DNA from 4 places in the Blautia acetigignens genome. Region 2 is predicted to be linked to each of the others. Evidence: riboswitches for the same ligand, from Rfam matches in the RefSeq annotation. Region 2 holds a riboswitch; each other region holds the start of a gene.
What was found. A riboswitch is a leader RNA that binds a small molecule or an ion and turns the genes downstream of it on or off. The one in region 2 is predicted to bind FMN.
Positions count from the first base shown of each region.

Region 1 (4,850 bases), on a different contig from region 2:
CGTGAAGAAGGAGGAAATGTAATGAACAAGAACCATTGTAAGCAGGAAAATATCCGACTTGGTACCCACGGAGAAGACTATGGAAGCTGGATGTCCAACCCTGTCTTTTACATCATTGGCGGAATCATGGAACAGGTTCATCGAGTCGTTCTTTCTCATCTGGACTATGACGGCGAGGGGAAGATTCTGGAAGTAGGCTGCGGCTCCGGAGCATTGACAATCCGTTCAGCTCTGACATGGCCGAAAGCAAAAGTGATCGGTGTTGATTACTGGGGCGCTGTGTACAATTACAGCAAAGCACTCTGCGAGAAGAATGCTGCCAGTGAGGGCGTGGCTTCCCGCTGTGTATTTCAGCACGGTGATGCGAAGCAGCTGGATTTTCCTGATGAGAGCTTTGATGTAGTTATCAGCAACTATGTCTATCACAATGTTATGGGTGCTGATATGCAGAAACTGCTGCTGGAAAGCCTGCGGGTATTGAAAAAAGGCGGCGTCTTTGCACTCAACGATGATATGAAACCAAAGATGTACGGTGACATGGAAGGTTTTGCGCAGAAACTGCGGGATATGGGGTATGAGGAAGTACGACTCGTTGACACTGCACAGGAAGCTTTTGGCTCCCACCGTTGGGCTGCCATGATGATGCTGGGGTCTTCCCGGCTGCTTGTCGGCAGAAAGTAATGTATCAAAACAGGAGGTTTGGCTATGTCCAAGTTAGGAGTCGTGGAGGATACCCTGTTTGTCCCTATGCTGGGAAGAATTTATGCTGCTGAGCATTGCCCACAAATTTTATATGATAAAAAAGCATTGGAATTGAAAAAGAAGCTGCCTTCAGACTTGATTAAACAGAATATGCAGAACCAGTATACCCTTTTGGCCTCTGCTTCCCGGTCTGCTAATATGGATCGGATTATTCGGTCTTTTCTGGAACGCAGACCGGACGGTGTGATTGTCCAACTGGGCTGTGGTCTGGAGACAACCTATCACCGATGTGATAACGGGAAGACACACTGGTATGCCGTGGATCTGCCTCATGTAATCGAATACCGGCGGGGACTTCTTCCCGAACCAGAGAGGGAATTATATATTTCCGGGGATGCCTTTGCAAAGGATTGGATCAAAAAAGTTCGCAATGATGTACTTGATGCTCCTATTCTCGTTACTGCAGGCGGGTTATTTCATTATTTTGAGGAACATAAGGTCATTGCCCTTCTGCGTATGATTGGGCAATTTGGAAATATGGAAGTTGTTTTTGATACGGTGAACAAAAGAGGAATGACCATGATGAAGAAAAAATATATGAAACAGGTCGGCCATGCCGATGCACAAATGTTCTTTTATGTGGATTCAGCGGAAGAACTGGCAGCAAAGATCGGGGGTAATGTGAAGGTGATTGCGGAGGAACCATACTATCGTTACATCCCTAAAAATGGCTTAAAGCTATCCACAAAGGTCAGTATGACAGTTTCTGATCAATTCAAGATGGTAAAGATGATACATCTAAAACTATAGTGGATATACAATATCAGAGAGAGAGAACTTTATCATTTTTTCGGACGCACTGATGAAACACCATCAAAAGCCGCTTTCTATCACCAGCGTGCAAAATTAAAAGATAATGCACTATGGGAACTTTTGCAAATCTTTAACCAGAAGCTTCAACCAACTCTATACAGAAACCGTTATCGTTTGGTTGCTTGTGACGGTTCTGTTGCTGATGAAGTCGATCCGGAACTTCTGGCAAAAGTATTGGCTAATCCAGAGATGTGGGCATTGCTCAATTCACTGGCGAAAACGATGAAGTAATGAAAAATAGTGAAAAAATAGTGTAATTTTAATAAAAAAACAATTCATAAAACGATATAATATATGGATAAAATGAGGATATTTATTGTGTATATGGATATTCTATCTCCATCAGTAAACTAAGTAAAATAAAAATTCTGCTTTACAAACAACAGATAAAGTATTAAAATAAACAAAAAGATATCTTCAGAGCAGGGTGAGATTCCCTACCGGCGGTAAAGCCCGCGAGCCGAGAGGCATGATCCGGTGAGATTCCGGGGCCGACAGTACAGTCTGGATGGAAGAAGATGATAGTACAGTTGATTTTTTGTATGAATGAATGTAGTATCAGAGCTCTGAGATGGTGATCCATTTCAGAGCTTTTTATATAGGAAAATCAGACATTCATTTATCAATCATATGTAACAGATCAATTCCACCCTGCAGATATTTCTGCAGGCTTTTTTTGTATCTGGTACATCGTTTTCGAAATAACTATACCATTCACTTGTCTGTGAATCCGATTGCACATGTTTAAAAGCCTCGGCGTAGCCCAGGCAAAGAACAGGAATAAGAAAGAAGGAATAGAAATGACGGATCAGGAATATATGCTTCGGGCTATTCAACTGGCCAAAAAAGGAGAAGGCTGGACGAATCCCAATCCTATGGTAGGGGCAGTGATCGTAAAAGACGGAAAGATCATCGGGGAAGGCTATCATAAAAAGTATGGAGAACTTCACGCGGAACGTAATGCAATTGCTTCTCTTACAGAATCAGCAGAAGGTGCGGTGATTTATGTCACGTTGGAGCCTTGCTGTCATCATGGTAAAACACCTCCATGTACGGAAGCGATCATTGAACAGAAGATCAGAAAAGTGGTGATCGGTTCCAGAGATCCGAATCCGAAAGTGGCAGGAAAAGGTGTACAGATGTTAAGGGAAGCCGGTGTAACAGTAGTTGAAGATTTTATGAGAGAAGAATGTGATCAGCTGAACCCGGTGTTTTTCCATTATATTACTACGAAGACCCCTTATGTGGTAATGAAGTATGCCATGACACTGGATGGGAAGATCGCAACGAAAACAGGAGCATCAAAATGGATCACCGGAGAATCTGCACGAAAAGAAGTACAGCATATGCGGCATCAGTACATGGGAATCATGGCTGGTATTGGAACTGTGCTTGCAGATGATCCGATGTTAAACGTCCGGGTAGAAGGCTGGAAAAGTCCTGTCAGGATTGTGTGTGACAGTAAGCTCAGGATCCCGCCGGGCAGTCAGATTGTAAAAAGTGCGGAAAAGTACCGGACGATCGTGGCTTATGCAGAACAGAAAAATGCAAAAGAGAAAATAAAAATATTACATACCATGGGAGTTGAAACCATTTACTGTCCCGACGAAAAGAATCAGATAGACCTTAAGAAGCTGATGGCAGATCTGGGAAACAGAGGCATTGACAGCATCCTCCTGGAGGGAGGAGGTACGTTAAATGACAGTGCACTGCGAGCTGGAATTGTAAAGGAAGTACAGGCTTTTGTGGCACCAAAGCTGTTTGGCGGTGTGGCTGGGAAGACACCGGTAGAGGGTATTGGAGTTGAACTGCCGTCTGAAGCAGTGGAACTGAAATATACAGATATCTGTCAGATCGGTGAGGATATCCGGATAAAATGTCAGGTGTGTGATAAAAAACAGGAGGAATCATGTTTACAGGAATCGTAGAAGAGAAAGGAAAAGTCCGTTATATACAGCTGACAGGGGAATCAGGGATCCTGGCAGTGAAAGCCCGGAAAGTCCTGGAAGGGACAAGGATCGGTGACAGTATCGCTGTGAATGGTGTGTGTCTGACAGTTACGTCGATTCAGCCGGACGGATTTACTGCCGATGTGATGGCAGAGACGATCAGAAGAAGCAGTCTTGGCAGCTGCAAGGCCGGAAGCCAGGTAAACCTGGAACGTGCAATGGCTGCAGACGGCAGGTTCGGGGGACACATAGTAAGCGGCCATATTGATGGGACTGGCGTGATACGTTCCATGCTCCGGGAAGAAAATGCCATCTGGGTATCAATTGAGACATCGCCACAGATTTTGCATCTGATCGTGGAAAAAGGATCCGTCTGTATTGATGGGATCAGCCTGACAGTTGCAAGGGTTGATGAAGCTGGTTTTCAGGTGTCGGTCATTCCACATACAGGAGAAGAAACCACTCTTTTGGAAAAGGTGCCGGGGGATCTGGTTAATCTGGAAAATGATGTGATCGGAAAATACGTAGAAAAACTGCTTGGCATCAGAAAAAACGAAGAAGAGAAAAAAGAATCCGGAATTACGATGGAGTTTCTTGAAGAATTCGGGTTTTAGAACAGGAGGATATACACTATGTCACAAAATTATCAGTACAACACAATTGAAGAAGCACTTAGGGATCTTAAGGAAGGAAAAATAGTTCTGGTCACAGATGATCCGGACAGAGAAAATGAGGGAGATCTGATATGTGCGGCAGAGTTTGCGACCAGGGAAAATATTAATTTCATGGCGACCTATGCAAAGGGTCTTATCTGTACACCGATGAGTGCAGAAATTGCGGCGAGATTGAACTTTCCGCCGATGGTTGCGGAGAACACGGACAATCACAGTACAGCATTTACCGTGGCAGTAGATCACGCAGATACAACCACAGGTATCTCTGCGGAAGAGCGCTCCTATACTATCATGAAGTGTGTGGATGATCAGTCAAAACCGGAGGATTTCAGAAGACCGGGACATGTATTTCCGCTTATTTCCAGAAAAGGCGGGGTTCTGGTACGAAATGGCCATACGGAGGCAACAACAGATCTTTTGAGACTTGCCGGACTGAAGGAATGCGGCGTGTGCTGTGAAGTTATGAAAGAAGATGGAACTATGATGCGTACATCACAGCTATGGGAAATGGCAAAAGAGCATAACCTTACATTTATTACGATCCGTGATCTGCAGGATTATATAAGAATACATGAAAAGCATGTAAAGGAGGAAGCAGCTGCAAACCTCCCAACGCAGTACGGTGATTTTAAAATGTATGGTTATATCAATG
Region 1 covers NZ_JAOQJM010000019.1:8,951-13,800, reverse strand. The annotation lists gene OCV70_RS16540 (ABC transporter ATP-binding protein) at 1-5, shown strand, start outside; gene OCV70_RS16535 (class I SAM-dependent methyltransferase) at 22-681, shown strand; gene OCV70_RS16530 (class I SAM-dependent methyltransferase) at 706-1,512, shown strand; FMN riboswitch at 1,985-2,099, shown strand; gene ribD (bifunctional diaminohydroxyphosphoribosylaminopyrimidine deaminase/5-amino-6-(5-phosphoribosylamino)uracil reductase RibD) at 2,376-3,503, shown strand; gene ribE (riboflavin synthase) at 3,485-4,138, shown strand; gene OCV70_RS16515 (bifunctional 3,4-dihydroxy-2-butanone-4-phosphate synthase/GTP cyclohydrolase II) at 4,157-4,850, shown strand, end outside.
Region 1: linked by a shared signal. The riboswitch ahead of ribD (bifunctional diaminohydroxyphosphoribosylaminopyrimidine deaminase/5-amino-6-(5-phosphoribosylamino)uracil reductase RibD) and the one ahead of OCV70_RS17230 (hypothetical protein) in region 2 are both predicted to bind FMN.

Region 2 (4,850 bases):
GCGCGGCAGCATCTGTGATTCCACGCTCTATATTTCTTTCTGCAAGATACTCATCCTGTATTTTCAAAAAATCATTACTGATTGGTCTTGGCGGTCTGACATTCATAAGTGAGCGAAGCAGATTTTCCTGCCCCTGCTTATCCGTAGGAATGTTCTGGCTGCCAACTCGTATTTCTTCTTTTAAAAGATACTGAATCAGATATTCTCTTCGCTCATCCTGTGTCATAATACTAGCCCCCTTATATCAGTAATTGCCTTTGCCATATCACCGCCAATACCAATTGCACGTTCCCCGAAGCTTTCCGGCACAACTGCTTCGTCCATATTCAGGCGTATCAAACTATAAGACGAGTTCTCCCTCACCATCTTTTCAAAAGGGAAACGTATAATAATCGGCGTATTAAATCCAACTCCAAGTTCCAAAAGAACAACCTTTTTATCTTTATGCTGTTCCAGAAACCCCGCATACCTGTCGGCTGCCTCATGCCACGCTTCATCTTCCACAAAATAATTATCACAACGGAGATTCATAGCCATATTGCCGCCACACACCGGACATTTTGGTACAAGTTCTGATGGAATCAGGCAGTCTCTTCTTGCTTTATCCATTTTACGAAACAGGTCTTTTGCATCGTAAGTCTTTGGATGACAGGCTTTCTGGCACTGGATTTTCCCATAATCTCCCTGTGTTGCAAATATTCTTTTTTCATCGAATCCCGCTTTATAAAACTGATGATCCACATTGGTTGTAAGTACAAAATATTCTTTGTTCTTTACAATATCATAAAGTTCTGTATAAAGCGGCAATGCCGGAGGATCAAAACGGTTCATCAATGCATGTTTTGACCAGTATCCCCACTTTGCCTCCTCAGACGGATATGGATAAAATCCGGCTGCATACATATCTGTCATGTAGTACTCACCGTATTTTTTTATAAATTCTGCAAAATTGTCTGTAAACCTTTTACCACCATATTGGATTCCCGCAGCTGTCGATGCCCCGGCTCCTGCCCCGATTATAACACAGTCTGTATTTCTTATATTCTTTGCTGCCCTGTCAATCTGGTCTTCATATGCATACTTTTGGAATACATAATCCCTTGCCGGAGTACTACATAAAAAGTTTCTCCAGTCAGCATGCCCTTTTCTGATTTTCTTAAAAATCATAATGAACCTCTTTTCTCAATACACTGCTTCGGACAAATTTCTGCACATCTTCCGCAATGCAGACAATGATTCTGGTTGATAGTAACCGGAACTGAAGATATATCAATGCATTTTTGCGGACATACAGAGTAACACAGTTTGCATCCAATACATTCTTTTCCAATAAAATACCCTGTCTGAACTGCCTCGTTTTTTCCAATTGTTATAGTATCCCTCACAATATTTGATGGATTGCTGATATCAAAATACTCTCCCTGTGCCTCATACAGCCGAAACACTTCGATTGCGTCTTTCGTATCTCCCGGATAGATTTTCTTCATATATGGATTTTTTTCAAACATAATATCAAGATTCTTTTTTCCGATGTTCTTTATTTTTCCACGCAGAGACACCGCAATTTTGTCTTTTGTTGCGGATATTGCCACATACTGCTGCTCCATTAACTGGTCATAAAATGTTTTTCCCGTTGCTGTAAGGAAATACACACCTTCTTCATCATAGTACATCATATCTATGATTCTTGTCTGAGGATGTCCATCTGAACCTATCGTTGCAACTGTTGTTGAATGAATTTCATCCACCAGAAGTTCAAGATAATCCATTTTTGTCATTTCCAAGTCTCTCCTTTCAGTATCGGTGTAAGTTTTTTATATATCATCATGGTAATTGCTCCAATTACCATGCCTTTTAAGATATTAAACGGCAATGCATTGAATAGCACAATGTCCAGCTTAGTCTTAATAAATGGCAGAAATTCGCCAAATGATGGACTCAAAGGAACCGGAAACTCTAAAAATGCCAACACATATGATATAGCTGCCAGTAGAGCTGTCATTGTTATCGTCCTTGTAGAAACTAAATTTTTTCTTGTTTTAATAGTTGCTGTATTGTTACTCATAAATCTCCTTTTTGTGAGATATGCCTGAATTTAAAACAGCCCGCAGGACGGGATTTCCTGCGGGACTTGTTTTATCATATCTTCTCTCATCCGGACTTTACCGTCGGTTATGGAATTGCACCATATCAGCTTTTGCTCGCAGACTATACTGCCGGTCAGGAATTACACCTTGCCCCGAAGACTGTAATTTTTTCTGTTAATTATCTTTAAAATTCATAAGGTGGATTTCCAGAGAAATCTGCGATTAAACCATGCGGATTTTCAAGATAGAATACCTCAAAAATAGGATTATCTGCTGTCTGGTACTGTCCCTTAACGATAGGATTGTTCATGCATCCTTCCTTTACACTCTTGTTGTCCTCAAATACTGCTTTGCCATGAAGGCGAATCCATGCGTATTCAGGGGAAGATACTGATACTTCTACTTCAGGATTTGCTAACATATCCTTGTAAACATCCTTTGTGTTGTTAGTACAGAACCAAAGCTTTCCGTCCTGCTCAAAACAGAACATGAATGGACGGCATTTTGCCTTTCCATCTCTTCCGACGGTTGCTAAATACTGAACCGGGTTTTTCTGTAAAAATTCTACTACTTTCTGCATTTTAAATTACCTCCTTGATATGTTGTAACAACGATTATTACATCTTGTAGCTATACAATATCATCCGTTTAATGTAATGTCAATAGTTACATCAAACTTTTTGTAACTTTTTCTGTTACAACTCCTTTTGAAGATTTTACATTGATTATGAAAAACGAAAAGGCTCCGGAAATTGTGATGATATAATCACTCATCCGAAGCCTTCTGTAGGCTACTCTTCCTCTGTATACACTGCAATATCTTTTTTCACATCAGCAAGTGTCATTTCTGAAAGTTTTTCCTCCATTGCCTTCTGTACTTCTAACAGTCTCTTATCAAGAACATGGTGAATATTCTTTCCTACCGGACATTTCTGATTGGGATTCTCATGAAAATGAAACAGTTCTTCATCTGGTGCACATTCCACTGCTTTATACACATCAAGGAATGTAATCTGCTCCAATGGTCTGGTAATTGTCACACCGCCTGTCCCTCTTGCAACTTCAATAAGACCAGCAGCCTTTAATTGTTGCAATATTTTACGAACAATCACCGGATTAGTTCCAATGCTTGCTGCCATAAAATCACTAGTCATCTTCTGATCCGAAAATGTATCTATACAGGCAAACATATGGATTGCCATTGTAAATCTGCTTGAAATCTGCATTATAAACACCTCTCTTTGACAGTAATCATATCAAAAAACAGATGTAATTTCAATGGTTACATTGTTGTTGAAAACTTAATATAAATACAATCAATAGTCTGCTTTAGAAAAAACAGGAAGATACTTTACAAAATCTTCCTGTTTTCTTTTTGTTTTAGTAATATCCTCGTTCCTCCCGCCAGTCTTTCACATAACATCGGATTCCAATATAGACCACATGCACCAGCAGTAACAATACAATGAGGTTTATCGACATGACAGATTTTATCCGTTCACCAAAGTAGATTGCGATAGCTGTACTCATTATTGCCACCATAATGCTGAGTATATCCCAACAATATTTCCGGTAGATTTTTCCAACCTGATATCCAATCCAAACTATAATCAATCCTGTTATTATGAATAAAATTCCTATAACAATAGTTGCAATCAGCCAGTACACAATCCCGGAAATGATGCTGTTTGAAATTACATTACTTAACTGTCCGAAAGAATCTGCACCTATGACAAACTCCCGAAACAAGCTTCCTATTCCTTTTCCTAACGCACCGAAAAAGGTGCTACAGTCGTTAAGGAAAACTGGCGAAAGAATAGCGGTAAACAGCGTTGTCGTTATGCTGTACCATGCCAGCAGAAACAAGATACTTTCATAACCAATCGTCATATTTTTATATTTCTTTTCTAACTGGCTTTTACGGTTATCGCATTTTTCTTTTGCTTTCTGGTAAGCAATACGGTCACATTTTTCACATTTCTCATAAGGCACTTTTTTCTCAACAGCTACCTCTACCGTCTTTTGGTGTGTCTGTGTATAAAGTTTTTCCTGCTCTGCTTTTTCATACTTAAATTTCCATGCCACGACTTCTGCGTCGGCTCTTTTCCTTCTGTTTGTCTCGTTGGTCAATCGCTCCTCTGTTTGCCTTAATCTTGTCCGCAATGCTTCGATATTCTCGGCTCTGTTTTCACTGTTCAATTTCTCGTTCAAGGTCAGCGATTCGCTTAGCTGCCTGTTCAGTTCCTGGATTGTCTGGTCTTTCTGATCCAGTTCGTCCTGCATCTGTTCTGTCATCAGCAAAAGTTCTTCCACCTGCCCGACGTTCTCTGAGTTTCTGCATCCGTTCATCAATTTCCCTCTTAAAATTTAAGTGCTGGTATTATGAAACAGCAATGAAAGATGGTAATGAAGATACGATAAATGCCATGTTACCTGATAAACTTCCAAAAAATATACAGAAACTATATGACAAAGGACATGAATGATTTTTGTTTCTTCTTCAAGCTGGAATCTGTTAATCGGTAATCTTATATCCTGTAGTCTGAAGAACTTCCAATGCTTTTTGATAGTTTTCTTTTTTATCAATACATAGTCTGTGTTGTAGGTCGATACTGCAAAAATTGAAATCCCATTATCAGCTAATATAGTAGCAATTTTAGCCAGTATTCCAATTAAGGAAAAATCCAGTACTCCCTGAATACGAAAAGCTTTCCAACCATCATCACGTTGAATCGTATTTTTGGGAACTTCACTTGTAATGCA
Region 2 covers NZ_JAOQJM010000021.1:31,278-36,127, forward strand. The annotation lists gene OCV70_RS17215 (protein-ADP-ribose hydrolase) at 1-226, opposite strand, end outside; gene OCV70_RS17220 (SIR2 family NAD-dependent protein deacylase) at 223-1,167, opposite strand; gene OCV70_RS17225 (4Fe-4S binding protein) at 1,164-1,778, opposite strand; gene OCV70_RS17230 (hypothetical protein) at 1,775-2,065, opposite strand; FMN riboswitch at 2,140-2,251, opposite strand; gene OCV70_RS17235 (pyridoxamine 5'-phosphate oxidase family protein) at 2,272-2,667, opposite strand; gene OCV70_RS17240 (Rrf2 family transcriptional regulator) at 2,879-3,313, opposite strand; gene OCV70_RS17245 (DUF6040 family protein) at 3,468-4,436, opposite strand; partial or broken gene OCV70_RS17255 (ACT domain-containing protein) at 4,603-4,850, opposite strand, start outside.

Region 3 (4,850 bases), on a different contig from region 2:
AGCTCTATGAATATACTTTTTATCTCTGGAAAATGTATGAATTCCATATACATCTTGAGATGAAGCGTATCGCTTACAGGATTGATTTTCCAAATATTTTCCAGTTTTTTGCCGCAAATAATCATTTATTTGGTTCATCATCAGAATTGTATTCATATATTCCCTGGCATGCATGGAAGCCTGAATCAGAATATGAAATCTGCTTTCTATATTTCCCAGAATTACTTCTGTAATGTCTCTTCCTTCTACACTTTTCCCAGCAGAATGCAGCTGCAAAAAAGCAGGATACTCCGCCTGCAAAGCGGCAAGATCCTGCTGCATTTCTTCATATGTATAGTACGGTATTCCCGGAGTAGAAACTGCTTTCTGATAATATTTCATGAGCGACTCCTGCAAAACATACTTCCCTTGCTAATATATTAGCGGCTACATAGTCACAATCTCTCAATATCTCCCTCTATACAAATCGCCTGGTTCTGTAATTCCGTTTGGCAGGCGGCATCTCTGTAATTGATACATGCATAAACAGCCTTCGGATTGCCTGCGGTCATCTGCCAGAAAGGATATTTGATAATGCCGGGAGTGTTATAACCCACACCAAGCTCGAGGAAAAGAACCTTCATTCTCTGGTGTCTGCGGATGAAATCATCATATCTGGAGGCAGCTTTGTGCCATCCATCATCTTCCACAAAGGTACTGTCCGCACGTAAATTCATGGTCATTGGAGCGCCGCATTTTGGACAATGAGGTACTAATTCTGACGGAACTGTCATTTTCAGTGCAGCGCGTTGCGGAGCAAGTAATGTGCCGTCTGCTGCCACAGTATAGCCCTGTGCTTCTACCATTTTCTCCACAATTTTCCGGTTATCATATGTCTCATGATGGCATGGTCTGCTGCACTGCCAGAGACCATAATCTCCCTGTGTATAGAACATTCTATGTTTATCAAAACCAGCTTTCTGGAAACAGTGATCCACATTGGTTGTAAGCACGAAATAGTCCTTCTCCTGTACCAGTCTCAAAAGATTCTCGTACACTGGCTTCGGCGCATTCATATATCGGTTAATATAAATATATCTGCTCCAGTACCCCCAATATTCCTCCAAAGAATCAAATGGATAAAATCCGCCTGAGTACATATCCTCAAATCCATATTTTCCCGCAAAATCTCCAAAATATTTCGAAAATCGTTCCCCTGTATATACAAACCCTGCTGAAGTAGAAAGCCCGGCTCCTGCACCAATCACAACCGCATCCGCTTCTTCAATCGCCTCTTTCAGCTGCTGGATCTTCGCCATCCTTCTTCTGTAAAACAACTGATTTTTTTCTTTAAATAGAATATTCTTTTCTTCCATTTCTGCCCTCAAATATTCGTCCTGGATCTGCAAAAATCTGGGATTTATTTTCTTCGGCACTCGAACATTCATCAGCCCGCGCAAAAGCAGTTTCTGATCTTCCCGCTCTCTTGGAATGGACATTGTTCCATAATTTTCATTCTCCCGCTCATTTAAAAGCTCTTAAATCAGGAAAATTCGTCTCTCATTTTGGTTCATACCTGCCACTATCCAGTCCTTTCTCCGATTATTGTCCTCTCTTCATAATTGCCTGAGCAGGACAAGTTTCCACACATCTTCCACAGTGAAGACAATGATTCTGATCGATTTCCACCGGAATTTTACTAATATCAATACATTTCTGTGGACAGACGGAATAACATAGTTTGCAGCCAATACAGCCGTCATTGTCAGCATTCTCACCTGAAGCATTATCTTATTTTTTTCTTTAAAATTATTATCTTTATTTACATTCTCAATTTTTATAATTTCTGTATTCATTGTTATCTCCTTTCATCCGGACTTTACCGTCGGTTACGGGATTTCGCCGTATCAGCCATATGGCGCGCAGACTATACTGCCGGTCAGGAATTTCACCTTGTCCTGAAGAACTATTTGTATCATCACAATGGAAAAACATAATGAATCAACATCCCAGTCCACAGCTCCCAATCTCCCAGCCTGCCCCGTGGAGACTACCCTCACTCTCATCAGCGATAAATGGAAGGTGCTCATCCTCCGCGATCTGCTTACTGGCACCAAGCGGTTCGGTGAGCTGCGCAAATCCATCGGCACGGTATCTCAGAAGGTTCTCACCTCACAGCTTCGCCAGATGAAAGAATCCGGACTTCTCACCCGCAAGGTTTACGCCGAAGTGCCGCCAAGAGTAGAATACACCCTGACCGAGCTTGGCTACAGCCTGAAGCCCATCATGGATGCAATGTGGGCCTGGGGAGAAAATTATAAGAAGCAGTATTCCTAAATTTATTCCATAATCAAAGAAAGAAATAAATCAAATTACTTTTCACGCATAAAAAACCCGGAACTTTGACAAAGAATTAAAGTTCCGGATTTTATCCTTATAATCTGAATTGTTCTCCGGAAATGTCCCTGCATTCCACATAGAATGTTAGAGACATTTCCAGTCATCAAATTCCAATTCTAATATTTTCTCTGTAAATCATTTACCATCTTGGACCAGGGCCAAATGGGCCGCCAGGACCTCTGTGTCCGCCAGGGCCAGGACCAAATGGACCGCCAGGGCCGTGATGATGGTGATACGGGCCAAAGCCTCTGTAGCGACGCGGTCTGCAAATTGCCATGAGAATTAAAACGATTATAATAAGTGTTAACATAATTTTTTCCTCCATTTTTTCTATCTAATCAATAATTTAGCTTGCCATTCAAAATTTTAATACTGCTTCAGTCTCCTGAGAATCTGCTCCACCTGTGCAATCGCGTCATCGACCTGACGCTTTGCATCATTGATTTTCGACTGTACCAGCCAGTCGGCAACCACGCCGTCCCAGAAGAAATCGGCAAAGGTAAGAAAACCGCCGCAGTCAATTGACAAATCCGTATTGATCGTCACGTCCCTAAGCTCTTTCTGGAACTTCTTCAGATCATACTTGGCATTTTCCATCAGGTGGGAAGCGTTATCCATTTTGGAATGCTTGATCAGGTTTGTAATAAATCCGCCTCCAAACAAATCCACAATTCCCCAGTTCCCAGCTTTCTGAAGTTCTTCCCTTGCTGCCCTCAGACTGCACAATGCGTTTTCACCAGCCTGTATCGCTTCACTCATTTCTTTCTGTAAATTGTAACCTTCCATTTCATTTCCCTCTTCTTTCGTGTTATACTAAATCCAGACCGGAAAGCCAGTTTAAAAAGCTTTCCGTAATCTTTAACAGATGTTGTATTGAACTTTATGGGATGATTATAGTGTTTTTGCCTGGGAAAATACACCGCATTTATTGCGGAATAACCCCAATTATTCCGCAGACGCTGCGTAATATGAATTTCAACGCAGCACAAAAAACCAAACGCATCCGAAATGTTCGTAATACAGCAGGGAAAGGAAAAATCCATGGGAAGAAAATCCACCAGAGAAAATAAAACCATTTACCAGCAATTGCGTGAGGAAGACAACCTCCCCCGGGAAAAAGCCTCTGAACTTCTCGCATTTATTTCCGAGGACCGCTTAGAGCGCATCGAAAATGAGAAGGTACAGCCTGCCCCCGAGGACGTGATCCGCATGTCCCAGGTTTACAATGCCCCGGAGCTTTGCAACTACTACTGCTCACATGAATGTCCGATCGGTATGAAATACGTTCCTTCTATAGAGATGACCGAGCTTCCGGCAATCATTCTGGAAACCGTTGCCTCCTTAAATGCTGTTTACCCGCTCACCAACCGCCTTATCGAAATTTCCAGAGATGGAAAGATCTCCGAGGACGAGATTCCTGATTTTTCCAATATCCAGGAAAATCTGGAAAAAGTTTCCCGTGCTATTGAAGCACTGCAGCTGTGGGTAGAGAAGGAAGTATCCGCCAACCAGAATTAGACTTCATATGCACCTGTTTTCCTCCTTGACTTGTTTAAATCAATAGTTTAAAATGTTTAAATATAAACATGAGCAAACCATACAGCTCCACCCGTAAGCAATTTTCACCAACCACATTTTCCCCGGAAAGGCAGGTATCCCTATGAAAGTAAAAATGGTCGATGTCGCCAGACATCTTGGCATTTCCAAAGCCACCGTCTCCCTCGCAGTCAACGGCAAACCCGGCGTAAACGAACAGACCCGCCAGAAGGTTTTGGAATGCATAAAAGAACTGGAAAACAACGGCGGCGTGCTCCCGGAAAACTCCTCCTTCCAGAGTCCCGACGCACCGCACCGTCTGATCAAGGTGCTCATCATCAACCACCGCAAACAGGTTGTCTGCGACCCGGAGCTGGATTTGTGGACCGAAGTTCTGCGCACCTTTGACACAGAAGCAAGAAACCGCGGCTACCTCTACGGCCTTTCCTATATCAATGAAACCGAATACGAAACCAACGCCGTCATTGCAGAATGCAATACCGAACTTGTTGCCGGCGTGATTGTTTTTGCCACGGAAATGCAGCCTGCTGACTATCCCATTCTGGAAAAAATCAACAAGCCCATTGTCCTTTACGACTACGAAGCCCCCGACGGCAAATACAACAGCGTCTGCATCGACAATGAAAGCGCGGTGAAAAACAGCCTGAACCTTCTGTACCAGGCAGGTGCATCCGATATCAAATACCTGTGCACCGGCAAAAGCATCTACAATTTCCAGAAACGGCGTGATGCTTTCCGCAACACCATGATCGGCAACGACCACATGCCCGCCAAAAGCGATATCATAGAGCTTGGCCACAACATTCCCACAATTACCGAAAATATGCTCACCTGGCTGGAGCACAATCCCCTCCCGGAAGGATTTCTTTTTGAAAACTACCAGATTTCCATTGGCGTCACCACTGCCCTTCGCA
Region 3 covers NZ_JAOQJM010000026.1:18,623-23,472, reverse strand. The annotation lists gene OCV70_RS17985 (M14 family zinc carboxypeptidase) at 1-381, opposite strand, end outside; gene OCV70_RS17980 (SIR2 family NAD-dependent protein deacylase) at 435-1,298, opposite strand; gene OCV70_RS19980 (4Fe-4S binding protein) at 1,582-1,731, opposite strand; FMN riboswitch at 1,836-1,949, opposite strand; gene OCV70_RS17970 (winged helix-turn-helix transcriptional regulator) at 1,963-2,316, shown strand; gene OCV70_RS17965 (hypothetical protein) at 2,519-2,689, opposite strand; gene OCV70_RS17960 (hypothetical protein) at 2,746-3,165, opposite strand; gene OCV70_RS17955 (helix-turn-helix transcriptional regulator) at 3,421-3,897, shown strand; gene OCV70_RS17950 (LacI family DNA-binding transcriptional regulator) at 4,040-4,850, shown strand, end outside.
Region 3: linked by a shared signal. The riboswitch ahead of OCV70_RS19980 (4Fe-4S binding protein) and the one ahead of OCV70_RS17230 (hypothetical protein) in region 2 are both predicted to bind FMN.

Region 4 (4,850 bases), on a different contig from region 2:
TTTATCGAGAAGAGAACGGTCGTTTTACTACCCGAAAAGAGCTTCTTAAGGTTGCTAAGCTAGGACCGAAGGCATTTGAGCAGTGTGCAGGCTTCATGCGTATTACAGGCGGAACCAATCCACTTGATGCTACCAGTGTACATCCGGAGAGCTATGAGGCTGCATCCCGTCTTCTTGAGAAGCTGGGATATTCAGCAGAAGATATTGCAGGAGGAAAGCTGGCAGGACTTGGAAGACAGATTAAGGATTACAAGAAACTGGCAGCAGAGCTGGAAATTGGTGAGATTACACTTCGTGATATCGTAAAAGAGCTTGAGAAGCCTGCCCGTGACCCTCGTGACGAGATGCCAAAGCCAATCCTTCGTACTGACGTTCTTGATATCAAGGATCTGAAGGAGGGCATGGTTCTGAAAGGAACTGTCCGTAATGTAATTGATTTTGGTGCCTTTGTGGATATCGGAGTGCATCAGGACGGACTTGTGCATATTTCCCAGATGAGTGAGAAGTTTATTAAACATCCTCTGGAAGCAGTAAGCGTAGGAGACGTTGTGGAAGTACGTGTACTTGGCGTGGATGAGAAAAAGAACCGCATCAGTCTTTCCATGAAAGGTCTGAACAAATAAAATGATACAGAATGTATTAACCGTATATCTGGCTGTTATCAATCTGATTGCCTTTGGCATGTACGGAGCGGACAAGCAGAAGGCAATCCATAAGCAGTGGAGAATTCCGGAAGCCCAGCTGCTTGCCGTGGCGGCTATTGGAGGCTCTGTTGGGGCTATTCTGGGAATGCAGTTTTTTCACCATAAGGCCAGAAAGTGGAAATTTCGTGTGGGTGTGCCGCTGATTCTGGCAGTTCAGCTGATATTGTGGAGAATGGTACAGTAAGCGGTGGATAAACAAGTGGAAGCAGGCCGATGACTGTGGAAAACGTTTGACGATGAGAAGCGGGAGATGATAATTTGGAAGAACAGGTAATTGAAAATGCAGTTCAGGAAACGGTACAGGAAACCGTAGATAAGGTCAATTTCAATATGAGTCAGCTCAAGGCTTACTTTAATGGACACATTCCGGATTTAATCGAGTTCGGGATGAAGGTGGTTTTATCAGTTCTTGCTTTTTATGCAGGAACGAAGCTGATCAAGTGGTTCCTGAAAATAACAAAAAGATCCATGGAAAAGGCTGGCGTAGATAAGGGAGTTGCCCAGTTTATCTGCTCCTTCGGAAAATTCCTGTTATATCTGATTCTGATCTTTAATATTGCTACTTATTTTGGCGTGAAGGAATCTTCAGTTGCGGCTCTTCTTGGAACTGCCGGTGTTACGATTGGTCTTGCTCTTCAGGGAGGACTGGAAAATCTGGCAGGTGGTGTAATGCTGTTACTGTTTAAACCTTTTCAGGTAGGTGATTACATTATTCAGGACCAGTCAGGTGGTACAGAAGGCACAGTGTATAAAATTGAGATGTTTTATACAACCCTTACAACAGTAGATAATAAGCATGTGATCATTCCAAATGGCAGGCTGTCCAACAGTACTATCATTAATGTAACTGCCCAGGCTTTGCGTAAGTTGGAAATTAAAGTAGGGATTTCCTATGATTCCGATATTAAAAAAGCCAAAAAGCTTCTTTATCACATTTTGCAGGAGGATCCCGGCACAAAGTCAGATAAGGAGATGCAGGTGTTTGTAGATGAACTGGGAGACAGCGCAGTGGTCCTGGGGCTTAGGGTCTGGGTCCCTACAGAGAAATACTGGAACATCAAATGGCGCCTGAATGAAAAAATAAAAATAGCATTCGATGCTAACGAAATTGGAATTCCTTATCCCCAGATGGATGTGCATGTGGTGGAGAAAAGAACGGAAGAATAAAAAAATATTTTTACTTCTTCTTGAAATTATTGTTTTTCTATTGTATAATCCACATGAATAAAGAAAATTTCTTCGGGGCAGGGTGATCGAGAACTTGAATATCGAAATTCCCTACCGGCGGTATAGTCCGCGACCCGCTTAGGCGGCTGATTTGGTGAAATTCCAAAACCGACAGTAAAGTCTGGATGAGAGAAGAACGCGCAGAATGATCAGATAAGTTGATATTTATTTGTACGTACTCATTGCCCCGGAAGAAATTCCGGGGCTTTTTGTGTGGATGGAAATAGCTGCTTGCTGCAGTGCTGGAAAAGATCCTAAGATTTTCTATTCGCATACTTGCAGAAATTTTCTTTAAATATTATAATTTAAGGAGTGACGAGTATGAGCGAACAAGTAATCAGAAATGGAAATGTAATGGAACGAAGCCGAACCAGAACCATTGCCCAGGTAGCAATGTTAGGTGCTGTGGCCGGCGTACTTATGAATTTTGAGGTGCCGCTTCCTTTTCTTGCTCCATCCTTTTACCAGCTGGATTTTTCCGAAATTCCGGCACTGATCGGTTCCTTTGCAATGGGACCTGTAGCGGGCATGCTGATCGAGCTGGTGAAGATTCTGGTTCATCTGGTAACCAAAGGAACTATGACAGCAGGTGTTGGAGATGTGGCGAACTTCATCTTTGGCTGCTCTTATGTAATTCCGGCAGGCCTGATCTACCGCTACCAGCATAAGAAAACAAGAACACATGCAGTTGCCGGAATGGCAGTTGGTGTAATTCTTACCACTATCCTTGCATGCTTTATAAATGCATTTGTTCTTCTTCCGGCATACGGAAAGGCATTTGGAATGCCGGTTCAGGCATTTATCGAGATGGGCGCAGCAGTACACAGTGGTGTTACGAACCTTCTTACCTTTGCAATTATGATTCTTGTGCCATTTAACTTATTTAAATACACATTAACCTCAGTGATCGTATTCTTTATTTATAAAAGAATTCGTGTAATCCTTCGCGGTGACTGATGAAAAGAGGTTCCTATGGGAAAAATCAACAGCATTACCAAGCAGACAGATAACCGTTATGTAAACCTTTATAATGTAAAGGCAACCAGTGTACATAACACACCTGTGAATTACTTCGTGGCATCCCGTGCCAGAGATGTGGAGAGCCTGAAGCTTGTAACCCGCAAAAACAAACCAGATGGCGTAATTATTTACAGTATTTACGGAGAAAACCACGACAAGGTGGTATTGATTCGGCAGTATCGCTACACGCTGGGAGATTATATTTATGAATTTCCGGCAGGACTGGTAGAACCAGATGAAAATTATCATGAGGGTGCAGTCCGTGAGATGTACGAGGAAACAGGCTTAAAGCTGGAACCGATTCCGGTAGCAGAGGCCTATCAGAAGCCTTATTTTACCACGGTAGGGATGACAGATGAATCCTGTGCGACTGTGTACGGATATGCCAGCGGTCAGATCAGCTCCAAGGCTCAGGAGGCTACAGAGGAGATTGAAGTTGTTCTTGCGGATAAAGAAGAAGTGAAGCGTATTTTACAGGAGGAGAATGTGGCAATCATGACTGCCTATATGCTGATGCATTTTCTGGAAGATAAGGAGCCATTTGCATTTTTGAATCAAATAAAATGATGATATATTTTAGCATTAGATTGTAAATTACAAAATCCCCGGGAATTTTCAGAAGCTGAACATAATTGGAATGCTTCGTGAAATGAATCCACGGGGATTTTGTTTTCTTATTATGCAATTGAAACGACGCTATTCATAAACCTCCATATCCGGCTGGGCACTGTCTGAACCGTCAGAACCATCTGCTCCGGAGTCAGCACCAGGGGCTACATAATCCCAGTTGTTATCTTCACTTGGCTCATAGCCATCGCCGGGAGTCTCTGTGTAATCCGGAATCGCAGGAGCATCTCCTCCAGAAGTATCCCCTCCAGAAGTATCCCCTCCGGAAGCATCCCCTCCGGAAGTATCTCCGGAGCCATCACCGGTATCCTCAGAAGGATAAGTGATCTGATCACTGCCAGAAGAATCGCCGCTGTTTGCAGGATCTGAGCTGTCACCGGAAGTATCAGGTTCATAGTAATCCTGGCTGTTGTCATAAGAAGTATCATAGTTGCTTTCCTGGTTATAAATAGGAAATTCTGTTTGTTCGGCAGCAGCTTCTGCTTCGGCAGCTGTCTCAGGTGCTTCTACCAAAGTAGTCTTGGCTGTAGGAACCCGGCTCTCCTTTGGAACTACCACGGAAATTCCAAACATAGCCACGCTAAGCAAAATGGCTGTGGAAGCAATGCGAAATTCATCTCTGTATTTCATAAGTATTTTACCTCATAAGTATGTTCAAAACTGTTTTATTCAATCAACGTCCCCATTATAACATATCTGCAGCAAAAAATGTAAAAAAGATATAGAGCATATTTTGGAAATATAATCTAAAACAATTCCTTTTTCAGCGGAAATGGAAGTAGAAATATGGTATACTGAAGTATATTTAAACAGGTTTTATAACAGTGCAATGGCTTTAATAAAAATATAGAAAAGAGGATGGTTATGGGATTACAATATCATGTGAAAAAAATAGAACGAAAAGAGCAGATTGAACATTGTGAAAAGTTCTTTATTAATCAATATATGTGGAACAGCAAACAGAGCCCACTTGTCTACGGATGGATGGGATATGTGGAAGGGGAAGGACTGTTTGTGAAAATGGTTTGCGAAGAAAAAAATCCTCTCAGACGGTATTACAGGCACAATGATCCGGTTTATACAGATAGTGCAATGGAAATTTTTCTTGCTTTCCCAGAGGAAAACCAGGCACTTTCAAATGAATGTATGTATACAAATTTTGAGATCAATGCAAACGGTGCAATGCTTGCCAATTATGGACGCGGGAGAAAAAGCAGATGCTCCATTAGCGAAGAGCAGTTTGCCATGACTGGTGTGAAGGCAGCTGTAGAA
Region 4 covers NZ_JAOQJM010000001.1:537,542-542,391, reverse strand. The annotation lists gene OCV70_RS02465 (Tex family protein) at 1-623, shown strand, start outside; gene OCV70_RS02460 (DUF1294 domain-containing protein) at 625-888, shown strand; gene OCV70_RS02455 (mechanosensitive ion channel family protein) at 963-1,871, shown strand; FMN riboswitch at 1,936-2,072, shown strand; gene OCV70_RS02450 (ECF transporter S component) at 2,253-2,888, shown strand; gene OCV70_RS02445 (NUDIX hydrolase) at 2,904-3,518, shown strand; gene OCV70_RS02440 (hypothetical protein) at 3,648-4,208, opposite strand; gene OCV70_RS02435 (carbohydrate-binding family 9-like protein) at 4,443-4,850, shown strand, end outside.
Region 4: linked by a shared signal. The riboswitch ahead of OCV70_RS02450 (ECF transporter S component) and the one ahead of OCV70_RS17230 (hypothetical protein) in region 2 are both predicted to bind FMN.